2 regions of the Ensifer sp. CCNWLY38 genome follow, and region 2 is predicted to be linked to the other one. Evidence: riboswitches for the same ligand, from Rfam matches in the RefSeq annotation. Region 2 holds a riboswitch; the other holds the start of a gene.
What was found. A riboswitch is a leader RNA that binds a small molecule or an ion and turns the genes downstream of it on or off. The one in region 2 is predicted to bind thiamine pyrophosphate.
Positions count from the first base shown of each region.

Region 1: another riboswitch for thiamine pyrophosphate. It lies ahead of thiB (thiamine ABC transporter substrate binding subunit); the one in region 2 lies ahead of thiC (phosphomethylpyrimidine synthase ThiC).

Region 1 covers NZ_JBBBBO010000005.1:194,188-200,165, forward strand. The annotation lists gene V7S54_RS12920 (M48 family metalloprotease) at 1-238, opposite strand, end outside; gene thiQ (thiamine ABC transporter ATP-binding protein) at 542-1,261, opposite strand; gene thiP (thiamine/thiamine pyrophosphate ABC transporter permease ThiP) at 1,258-2,862, opposite strand; gene thiB (thiamine ABC transporter substrate binding subunit) at 2,894-3,922, opposite strand; TPP riboswitch at 3,972-4,090, opposite strand; gene V7S54_RS12940 (GNAT family N-acetyltransferase) at 4,236-4,721, shown strand; gene V7S54_RS12945 (thiamine diphosphokinase) at 4,806-5,456, shown strand; gene V7S54_RS12950 (ABC-F family ATP-binding cassette domain-containing protein) at 5,460-5,978, shown strand, end outside.
Region 2 covers NZ_JBBBBO010000003.1:389,061-395,038, forward strand. The annotation lists gene thiC (phosphomethylpyrimidine synthase ThiC) at 1-1,303, opposite strand, end outside; TPP riboswitch at 1,394-1,522, opposite strand; gene V7S54_RS08895 (sigma-54-dependent transcriptional regulator) at 1,618-2,982, opposite strand; gene V7S54_RS08900 (sensor histidine kinase) at 2,986-4,854, opposite strand; gene V7S54_RS08905 (dicarboxylate/amino acid:cation symporter) at 5,083-5,978, shown strand, end outside.

The sequences.
Region 1 (5,978 bases), on a different contig from region 2:
AGCTTGCAACGATGCGCGGATGTTCGCGTGCGCCCATCTTGGCGCGCGGATCGTTCTTCTGGACCTCGTCGACAATCTGCGGATTGGACGAGGGCGAAACTGTCGGCTCGTAGGATTGTTCGATCACCGACTGGCATGCGGAGAGAAGCGTGGTCGCGAGCAGCGCAACCACAACGCGTGCACGCAGCCGTCCGCGCTTCGGCGGGAACCGGTCGTGTGTGACTGTATGCCTCTCCATGCCTCAGCCCGTTTCCCGTCTGTCGCTCCACCCGCATGCAGCGGGGCTATGGAACGACAGCGTTGAAAGTCCTACTTTTTCAGTCCGGCAGCGTTGCTCCGCCGCGACTGTTCAGCCCTGGTCTTGCTGTATCTGATTTCAGCGCCACCTGCCTAGTTTGTCTCGGTAGAAATAGTTGCCCCGTGGTATCACGGCAACGGATGCGCGAATATTCGCGCGCCCGGCCAGATATTTCGCGCGTCGCATGGCGTCGCGGTCAAATTGTGGCAATCGGCTGAGGGCGAGGAGAAACCGGCCCCACCTTCACGCGTTGCCAAGAAAGCGGTCGATTGCCGCATTGTCGCGCCGCTCCAGGAAGCGGTCGAGTGTATCGTGTGCAATGATACGCCCCTGGTCGAGAAAAAGCACGCTATCGGCCAGCGCCTTCACGTCTTCGGGATGGTGCGTGATCATCAGAATGGTGTTGCCTTCTTCCGCGTGCAACTCGCCAAGAAGCGTGCGCATGCCGGCGCGCATGCCGGGGTCGAGGGCGGCAAAAGGTTCATCCAGCAAGAGCAGGGGGCGGTGCCGCACAAGTGCGCGGGCGAGCGCGACCCGCTGGCGTTCGCCGCCGGAAAGCGTGGGCGGCAGCCTTCGTCCGAAGCCTTCAAGCCCAACCCGGTGAAGCGCGTCCTCGATCTTCTTCCGATCTTCGTCTATCAGGCGAAGTGCCGGGTCTATGCCGAGGCCGACATTGGTCGCGACATCTAGATGGGCGAAGAGATTGTTGTCCTGGAAGATCATCGAGACCGGGCGTTCCGAAGGTGCCTGGTTGGCAGCGTTCTGGCCGAGGACACGGATCTCGCCGTGGTCGGCATCTTCAAAGCCGGCGATGAGGTGAAAGAGCGTCGACTTGCCGGAACCGGAGGCGCCGGCAACGGCGACGATGCCGCCGGCAGCGATCGTGCAATCGAAGTGCAGCGCGGTCGTTTCGAAACGAACCTCGACATTGCGCAGTTCTATGGCCGCGGTGGGCTCAGTCATGCTTTGCGTCCTTCTCGCCGGCGGACGTCTTCCGCCGTGCCGAGGATGGTGAAGATCAGGCAGAGAAGCCCGAGGAAGAGGGCGAGGCCGGCAGCATCGGCGGTGCGGTAGCTGCCCATGCGGCTATAGAGCAGCCAGGGAAGCGTCACCATGTCCTGCGAGCCGAAGAGGGCGACGGCGCCGAGGTCGCCGAGCGACAGCGCCATGGCGAAGGAGAGCGCCATCAGCAGCGGCCTTCGGAGGGCGGGAAGGTCGATCCATCGCAGGCGATGAAAGCCACGGATGCCGAGGCTCGCTGTCAGCCGTTCGGAACGCGCCGCATGCGTCGCCATGGCCGGCGCCAGGATACGGTGGACAAAGGGGAGCGCCATCAGGGCGTTGATCGCGACGATGATGACAGGCGCAAAGCGCGCGACATCGCCGAAGGGGCGAAGGAGCAGGAACCAGCCGGCGCCGAGCACGACAGGCGGCACCAGCAGGATCAGCGAGGTACTGGCGCCGATCGCACCGGCAAGGCCGTGTGCCAGCGCGCCCGCATGGCGTGGCGCGGTGACCGTCGCTGCGGCGCGGATCATCATGGCCGCCATGGCGACGGAGGCGAGTGCCGAGGCGAGCGCGATCGCCGCACTCGTCATCAGCGCCCGGTGCACGTTCGGATCGCGCGCGAGCTTCAGAAGATCGGCCTGCAGGCCGGAGACGACCACCGCAATCAGCGGGGCGATGAGAAAGAGCAATGCCAGGATGATCCAGGCGCCATCGTTGAACCGCGCCGCTGTCGTTGCGCCATCGAAGCGCCTAACCGTGCGGCCGCCGGTCATGCCCTCTTCCGGCTCCGTTGCCAGTCGTCTGAGGATGAGAAGCAGGATACCGGTCATGGCGATCTGCAGGCCGGACAGCGCGATGGCGCGTGGCGGATCGAAATCGAAGCGCAGCGCCTGATAGATCGCGACCTCGATGGTGCTGGCAGCGGGCCCGCCGCCAAGCGTCAGCACGAGCGTGAAGCTGGTGGCGCAGAGCATGAAGACGAGGCCGGCCGCGCCCGGCAGCAGGCCGCGCAGGACAGGCCATTCGATGAAGCGGAAGAGCGCTCGGGAGGGCATGCCGAGATTGGCAGCGCTGCGCCAGTATTCGGCCGGAATGCGCTCGAGGCCGGCCAGGAACAGGCGCGCCGCGAGCGGCATGTTGAAGAAGACATGGGCAAGAAGGATGCCGAACAGGCCATAGATGCTGATCGATTGCTCGAGGCCGAGCCAGCGCAGGCCGGAATTGAGGAAGCCCTGGCGTCCCCAGATCTCGATCAGCCCGAGTGCGCCGACGAGAACGGGCAGGCCGAGCGGCAGCGCCATCAGCCGCAACAGCCAGATCCGGCCGAAAAACTGCGGCCGCCGCGCCAGCGCCCGTGCCACCGGTATCGCGAATAGCACGGACAGCAGAGTGGAAAGGCTAGCCTGCAGCAGCGTGAAGCGGGTGACGCGCCAGATATAGGCATCGAACAGGGTGCCTTCGTCGGTGCCGCCGGTCTGGGCGAGCAAGGCAGCGATCGCCAGGCCGACGAAGAGCAGGAAGGCGCCGAGGCAAAATGCCCCGGCGACAACAGTCATGCGGTTTTCGCGAAGTGCGAACAATCCGGCCTCAGTTCTTGCTCATGGCAGCAAGCCACTCGTCGATCCAGGCCTTGCGGTTCTTCGCGACCTCTTCCGATGGCAGCAGGAAGGTCTTCTCCGGGTTGACCAGCTTGTTGAAGGCGTCCGGCAGCGGCTCCTTAGTCGCTGCGACCGGCATCATCCAGTTGGTCGTCGGGATGATCGACTGGAACTCCGGCCCGGTCATGAAGGCGAGAAACTGTTTTGCCAGTTCTGGCTCCTTGGCATTTTTGGTCATGCCGGCGACCTCGATCTGGATGTAGTGACCTTCCGAGAAGGTGGCCGCCTGGTAGCGCTCGGTGTTCTCAGCGACCATGTGGTAGGCGGGCGAGGTGGTGTAGGAGAGCACCATCGGCGCTTCGCCCTTGGTGAAGAGGCCGTAGGCTTCCGACCAGCCGGGGGTGACCGTGAGAACCCGATCCTTGAGCTTTGCCCAGGCGGCGCCCGCCTCGTCACCGTAGACCGCCTTGACCCAGAGCAGCAGACCAAGGCCCGGCGTCGAGGTGCGCGGATCCTCGATGACGATCTTCTGCGACGCGTCGCCTTCGACCAGGTCCTTGAGGCTCTTCGGCGGTGTCTTCAGGGTCTCGGTGTCATAGACGACGGCGAAATGGCCGTAGTCGTAGGGCAGGAAAGTGTCATCGGAGAAACCGCCCGGAACCTTCAGATCCTTGGCTTCGATGCCATGCTGCGCGAAGAAGCCGGTCGCCTTGGCTTCCGCCACGAGGTTGGTGTCGAGGCCGAGCACGATGTCGGCCTTCGAAGCTTGCCCTTCGAGCTTCAGACGGGTCAAGAGCTCAACGCCGTCGGCGACGCCGACATAGTTGACCTTGCACTCGCAGGTCTTTTCGAAGGCTTCCGCGACCTTGGCGCCCGGACCCCATTCGGTGATGAAGCTTTCGTAGGTGTAGACCGTCAGCGTCTTGTCGGCAGCAGCAGCGCCACTGGCGAAGGCAAGGCTTGCCGCTGCGCTGAGCGCTAGCCGGCTAAGTATTTTGAGCTGTGAAGAATTGGACATGCGAAGCACCTCTCCCAAAGTTCGTTGTTGCACGGGAAAAGGGCGTATCGGTGCGATCGCGTCTAATCCCTCCGCCGGTATGAGCCGGATCAGGTTCCGCGGGTTGGCGTTTTGACGCCTCTCAGCCTCCGGCCGCTTCGCGGTCGGGAGGCACCCCGTTAGAGCGGCAAGAGATTTACCGCTGCGTTGGCTCCATGGCAAGCGGTGTTTGGAATGGCCGATGCATGGGTCGAGCCCATTTTGCGCTGGGCGTTTCCGCCAAACGGTAACTGCGCTATGACACCATCACGCTTAGCCGCAAGGAGGAAACGCCATGCCAGATATGCTCGTTCGACTTTATGCCCTTCCGGCAGAGCCCCAGTCGCGGCTTGGTTCAGGCATCAGCATCCGTCGCGCCATGGCGCCGGAACGCCGTCTGGTGGTCTCCTGGATCGAAAAGACGTTTGGTGCCGGCTGGGCGGGCGAAGCGGAGGCTGCCTTCTCCTCGACCCCGACGCGCATGCACATCGCGGTGCATGACGAAAAGATCGTCGGCTTTTCCTGCCATGACGTCACGGCGCTCGGCTTCTTCGGCCCGACCGGCGTCGATGAAAGCATGCGCGGGCAAGGTATCGGCGAAGCGCTGCTGCTTGCGAGCCTGACGGCGATGCGCGACGCCGGCTATGGCTATGCGATCATCGGTGGCGTCGGCCCGGCGAAGTTCTACGAGCGCGTGGCAGGCGCGATCGAAATTCCCGATTCAACACCCGGGATCTATGCCGGCATGCTGTTCCCGGAACCGGTGCCGGAAGGGCACTGATGGCTACGGCAAATTGCTGCGATCGCAGCGGTTTGCGGTTTTCTTCGTTTTCCTTCCGCGATCCTTTGCGCTATGGGCATTGCCATGGCTCGATCGACCTTCACCATTTTGCTTGGCGGCGCCCTCTCGGTGACCAGCCGGCTGTCAGAGCAGCTCAGCGGCAGCCGCTTCGTTGCCGCTGACGGCGGCATGCGCCATGCGCGCCTGCTCGGCGTCGTGCCGGATGTCTGGGTCGGCGATTTCGATTCGACCGAAGACGCCCTGCTGTCCGACTTCGCCTCGGTTCCACGCGAGCCCTATCCGGCGGCAAAGGCTGCGACGGATGGCGAGATTGCGGTGGAAGCCGCGCTATCTCGCGGGGCCGACCGGCTGATCTTTGCCGGCGCGCTTGGCGGCAGCCGCAGCGACCATGCCTTCCTGCACCTGCTGCAGGCAGCAGCGCTTGCCGAGCGCGGGCTTTCGGTGGTGATGACATCTGGCGAGGAAGAAGCCTACCCGCTGCTGGCCGGTGCGCTCGATCTCGACCTGCCGAAAGGTTGCCTCTTTTCGGTGCTGGGATTGACCGAGCTGACCGGCCTTTCGATCGTCAATGCGCGCTATCCGCTTGATGATTTCACCCTGCCGTTCGGATCGTCCCGAACCGTTTCCAACGTTGCGGAGGGTCCCCTTCGCTTCAGCCTCAAGAGCGGACGCGCCATCGTGCTTGCCCGCCCCTATGATCTTTCCGGAGCCTGAGCCTTGGCGCCTCCCATTCTGAAACTCGACGATATCTTCTTGACCTTCGGCGGCGCGCCGCTGCTTGCCGGTGCCAACCTGCAAGTGGAGCCGGGCGACCGCATCTGCCTGGTCGGGCGCAATGGCTCGGGCAAGTCGACCTTGATGAAGATCGCCGCGGGTCTCGCGGAAGCGCAATCGGGCGAGGTGTTCCGCCATCCCTCCGCGACCATCCGCTATCTGCACCAGGCGCCGGATTTCGACGGCTACGACACGGTGCAGGCCTATGCCGAAGCCGGTCTCGGCCCGAGCGACGATCCCTATCGCGTCGCCTACCTGCTGCAGCATCTGGGCCTAACCGGCGAAGAAGACCCGACGCGCCTTTCGGGCGGTGAGGCGCGCCGCGCGGCATTGGCGCGCGTCATGGCGCCGGAACCTGACATCTTGCTGCTTGACGAACCGACCAACCATCTCGACCTGCCGACGATCGAATGGCTGGAAGATGAGCTTACCCGCAGCCGTTCGGCGCTGGTGCTGATCTCG
Region 2 (5,978 bases):
ACGGCGCCTCGCCGCAGACGGCAAGCTGCTTGTCCATGTTCTCCTTGATCTTGTGCATCGGCACGTGGCCGGGGCCTTCGATCATCACCTGACAATCCTTGGCCCAGGCAATCTTCGTGAGTTCGCCGAGTGTTTCGAGTTCGGCAAACTGCGCCGCGTCGTTGGCGTCGGCGATCGAGCCCGGGCGCAGGCCGTCGCCGAGGGAGAAGGAGACGTCATAGGCGCGGCAGATGTCGCAGATTTCCTCGAAGTGCTCGTAAAGGAAGCTTTCCCGGTGGTGATGCAGACACCACTTGGCCATGATCGAGCCGCCGCGCGAGACGATGCCGGTGACGCGATCGACGGTGAGCGGGATGTAGTGCAGACGCACGCCCGCATGGATGGTGAAATAGTCGACGCCCTGTTCGGCCTGCTCGATCAGCGTGTCGCGATAGACCTCCCAGTTGAGATCTTCGGCAATGCCGTTGACCTTTTCCAGCGCCTGGTAGAGCGGCACGGTGCCGATCGGAACAGGCGAATTGCGGATGATCCATTCACGGATGTTGTGGATGTTGCGGCCGGTCGAAAGATCCATGACGGTATCGGCGCCCCAGCGGGTCGCCCAGACCATCTTTTCGACCTCCTCAGCCATCGACGAGGTGACGGCGGAGTTACCGATATTGGCGTTGATCTTCACCAGGAAGTTCCGGCCGATGATCATCGGTTCGGATTCCGGATGGTTGATGTTGGCGGGCAGGATCGCCCGGCCGCTGGCGATTTCCTGGCGCACGAACTCCGGCGTCACATGGTCGGGGATATGGGCGCCGAAGCTTTCGCCGTCGCGCGCTTTCGCGCGTGCCGCATCGCGGCCGAGGTTCTCGCGGATCGCCACGAACTCCATCTCCGGCGTGATGATGCCGGCGCGGGCGTAGGCAAGCTGCGTTACCGCCTTGCCGGCAGTCGCCTTCAGCGGCGCATGCTGGAACGGGAAGGTCGGCGTCAACCGGTCGCCGCTGGCAAAACCGTTGTCTTCAGGACGGACGATGCGTCCCTCGTAGGTTTCCACATCGCCGCGCCCGACGATCCAGTTGCGACGCAGTCGCGGCAGCCCCGCCTCGATGCTGATCTCCGCATCGTCAGCGGTATAGGCGCCGGAGGAATCGTAGACCGTGACCGGCGGTTCGCCGGACGTCGGATGCAACGCGATCTCGCGCATCGGCACGCGGATATCCGGGTGGAGGACGCCAGCCTTGTGGACCTTGCAGGAGGCGGGAAGCGGGCCTTGGGTGACCGAGAGGGGGGTAGGCTTTGTGGCAATATTCATGACGAGGCTCCAAGTTTGCGATTGGAGACCCAGTTCTGATGCCGGAAGGATGAAAGACGCTCCGCCAGATGCTGGACGCACGGAATCCTGGCTTCGATATCTGCACCGTCCCTACGCCAGTATGAACTGGATCAGGTTCAACGGGTCACTGCGCCACAGCCGGCAAGCCGGCCATCCAGCAGAATCTCAGCCCCTTGCGGGACCCCCCTGGTGAATGCCCAAGAGATAGCCATCGAACGGCACGGGTCGTCAAGCGCGAATTCGCCCGTCGACGAAGATGCAATTTTTGAGTGTATTTTGGCCGCTGGCGAGAGCTAGCTGCCGGATTTTTCCGAAACTCCGCGCTCTGCGTAATCGGCGCGGTTGATGCCGTGGCGCTGGAGCTTGTCGTAGAAGGTCTTGCGCGGGATGCCGAGCGCTTCGATCGTCGCCTTGACGTCACCACGCTGCGCCCTCAGCGCCTCCTTCAGGATCTCGGCCTCGTAGCGTTCAAGCCGCTCCGGCAGCGCGAAACCAGGCTGTTCAACGACTGCAACGGGCTGTCCCAGCGGGCCTTCGACGCCGAGTGCCACGCGCTCAGCAAAGTGCGAGAGTTCGCGCACATTGCCGGGCCAGGCATGGGTCATCAGGTGTTGCTGCACTGCCGGCGAGACGTGAGGCACGTCGCGCTTGAAGCGCTCCGCCGCCCGCGTCAGGAAATGCGAGAAGAGCAGCGGAATGTCGTCGCGACGTTCGCGCAGCGGCGGGATCGAGAGCGTCACCACATTCAATCGAAAGTAGAGGTCTTCGCGGAAATCGCCACGTTGCGCCGGATCACCGAGATCGATTTTTGCGGCGGCGATGACGCGGATATCTACCGGGCGCACCTGGTTGGTGCCGAGCGGCGTGATCTCGCGCGCTTCGAGCACCCGCAGCATCTTGACCTGGGTCGGGGGTGGCATCGCCTCGATCTCGTCGAGGAAGAGCGTGCCGCCGCTCGCGTGTTCGATCCGGCCCACACGCTTCTTCAGGGCACCGGTGAAGGCGCCCTGTTCGTGGCCGAAGAGCTCGCTCTCGATCACCGTTTCCGGCAGCGCGCCGCAGTTCAGCGCCACGAAGTTGCCGTCGCGGCGCCGGCTCCAGTTGTGCAGCAGCGTCGCCACGACTTCCTTGCCGCTGCCGGTTTCGCCGGCGACGAGCACGTCGACATCCGTATCGGCAATGTGCCGGATCGTCTGGCGCAAGCGCTCCATGACAGGCGTCTGGCCGATCAGCGGCAGGCTGTCGCCGGCCGTCTCGGCCGCCCGTTTGAGTGCGCGGTTCTCCATGACGAGACGGCGCTTTTCCAGCGCGCGCCGCACGCTCTGCACCAGCCGGTCGGCGGAAAAAGGTTTTGGGATGAAGTCATAGACGCCGTCCTGCAATGCCTGCACCGCCATCGGGATATCGCCATGGCCGGTCACCAGGATCACGGGCAGGTCGGCATCGAAGGCAGCGATGCGGCGAAAGAGCTGCAGCCCGTCGATGCCGGGCATGCGGATATCGCTGACGACGATGCCGTCGAAGTTCGTGTCGAGGGTTTCCAAGGCTTCGGCGGCGCTTGCAAGCGAGGTGACGGCGAGACCGGCAAGTTCCAGCGTCTGCGTCATCGCCTTGCGCAGGTCGTTGTCGTCGTCGATGAGGTAGACGGACGGCTGCATCGCTCAGGCCCTCTTCAGGCGAACCGTGAAGACGGTGCCCTTGTCGCTGGTTTCGACTGATATCTCGCCGCCATAGTCAGCGACGATCTCCTGGGAGATGGCGAGTCCAAGGCCGAGCCCTTCGTCCTTCGAGGTGTTGAAGGGGGTGAACAGGTCCTCGCGGATATGCTGTGGTATGCCGGGGCCGTTGTCGGCAACGACGAGGGCAACGGTGCCGGTCGGGCCATCTTCGCAGCGCACGCGGATCTTGGCATCGGCGCGATCGCCCAGCGCCTCCAGCGCGTTCTGCAAAAGGTTGATCAGTACCTGTTCCAAGCGAATGCGGCTGCCCACCACGCTGAGGCCATTATCCGGCAGATCGATGGCGATCGCATCCATGCGACCGGCGAAGCGGCTGCGGAGCAACATCAGCGCGCCCTCGATCACGTCACGCAGCGGCGTCGGCTCGGCAACGAAGCGACCCTTGCGGGCGAAGCTTCTGAGCTCGTCGGTGATGGTGCCGACCCTTTCGGTCAGTTCGGCGATGCTGACGAGGTTCTCGACCGCCGTTTGCTGTTGACCGCGGTCGAGGAAGGTGCGGGCATTGTCGGCATAGGCGCGAATGGTCGCGACCGGCTGGTTGATCTCATGGGCGACGCCGGCGGCCACCTGGCCGAGGATCGCCAGGCGGTTCGCCTGAACCAGTTCCTGCTGCACGGCCTGCAGCTTCTCGCCGGTGCGCCGGTGATCGGCAATCTCCGTTTCGAGATGATCGCGCGCAAGACTGAGGTCATGGGTACGCTCCGCCACGCGGCGCTCCAGCTCATCGCGTGCAGAACGCTCCCTCGTCGCAACCAGCGTCAGCGCCTGGCGGCGACGCAGGAGCAGGGCGGCGAGCGCGAGCAGCGGCACGATCACGGCCAGCGCAATCAGCCGGGCCTCGCGGGTTGCCGCCGAGACCGCACCATCCAATGGCGCCAGTTGCTCCAGCCGCCAACTCGTGGTCGGAACCATGGTTTCGACCCGCAGGAACCGCCGCTCGCTGTCGCCGGGCAATAGCGCACGCAGCTTGCTGGAGCCGTCGCTGGTCGACTCGATGTCGCGGAACGGCAGCTGCAGCAGCGAGGCATCGCCGAATTGCAGGCTGTCGCGGATCGCGGCCACCCGGTCGCGCGGAATGGTTCTGGTCGTCATGAAGCGCCAGGACGGGAAACTGGTGATGAGCACGATGCCGCGCCGGTCGGTGACATAGACCGGCTTACCGGAGGCGAGCCACTCCGCCTCCACATCGTCGAACTCGAGCTTGGCGACGACAACGCCGATCGGGCCGTCCTGCCCCTGGACCCGCCGGGAGATATAGAGACCCGGCCGTTTGCTGACCGTGCCCATGGCGAAATGCTCCGCCTTGCCGTCCCGCATCGCCATGCGGAAATATTCGCGGAAGGCATAGTCGTTGCCAACGAAGCTCGTCGGCTCACGCCAGTTGCTGGCGGCAATCGCAACGCCATTCGGACCGATCACATAGATGACGGCGGCGTCGGTATTGGCGGCGAGCGCCTGCAACTTCTCATTCAGCCGTTGCAGCGCTTCTGCGCTGCGGGTCGAAAGTGCGGCCTTCACCTCGACGTCATCGGCCAGCACCAACGGCGTCGAGCGCTGACGTTCGAGCACGGCGCGCAGCAGCGATGCCTTCAGATTGGCATCGATCCGGCTCTGGGCGTCGACCGTTTCGAGCGCCTGGCTGCGCCCATATTCACCGGCGGACAGAAGGCCGGCGGCGAGCAGCGCCAGAGCGAGGCCGGCGAACACCAGCCAGGTGCGGCGCATGGACCGGTCGAGATCTGCCAGATTGAGGGGCGCGGATGGGGCATTGAACATGGCCTGATTGTGCATTTTTTCGCTCAGACTTCCAGACGATCTGTGCGGAAATCCGCTCAACTCTTCGTGCGCGTTGAGGGGTGCGAACAAAACATCCACATCGATTCAATGGCTTGGCTCCAGCCGCGGAGAACTGGCACGGCCGTTGCAAATGACATCCTCATGACAGCCCGAGCTGTCGCGCATCGGAAATTGACCCGGGAGGCCCGGCATGACGCCGGACTGGGTCCAGTGGAGGATCTCATGATTATCGACCAATCCGCGGAACCGCGCGGCAAGACACCTTTCTATCGGCATCTCTATGTCCAGGTGCTGGGGGCCATCGCCGCGGGCATCCTGCTCGGCCATTTCTATCCGTCGCTCGGCACCGAGCTGAAGCCGCTCGGCGACGCCTTCATCCGCCTCGTCAAGATGATTATCGCACCGGTCATCTTCCTCACGGTTGCGACCGGCATTGCCGGCATGACCGATCTCGCCAAGGTCGGCCGCGTCGCCGGCAAGGCGATGATCTATTTCCTGACCTTCTCGACGCTGGCGCTGATCATCGGCCTGATCGTCGCCAATGTCGTTCAGCCGGGCGCCGGCATGCACATCGATCCGGCGTCGCTCGACGCCAAGGCGGTGACGACCTATGCCGAGAAGGCACATGAGCAGACGATCACCGGCTTCCTGATGAACATCATCCCGACCACGCTGGTCGGTGCTTTTGCCGATGGCGACATCCTGCAGGTACTGTTCATCTCGGTGCTCTTCGGTCTCGCGCTGGCGATGGTCGGCAAGAAGGCCGAGCCGGTCGTCGATTTCCTGCACGCGCTGACGCTGCCGGTCTTCAAGCTCGTCGGCATCCTGATGAAGGCCGCCCCGATCGGCGCCTTCGGCGCCATGGCGTTCACCATCGGCAAATACGGCGTCGCCTCGATCGCCAATCTGGCGATGTTGATCGGCACCTTCTACTTGACGTCCTTCCTCTTCGTCTTCCTGGTGCTCGGCGCCGTTGCCCGCTACAACGGCTTCTCGATCATCGCGCTGATCCGCTACATCAAGGAAGAACTGCTGCTGGTTCTCGGCACATCCTCGTCGGAGGCTGCACTGCCGGGCCTGATGAGCAAGATGGAAAAGGCCGGCTGCAAGCGCTCGGT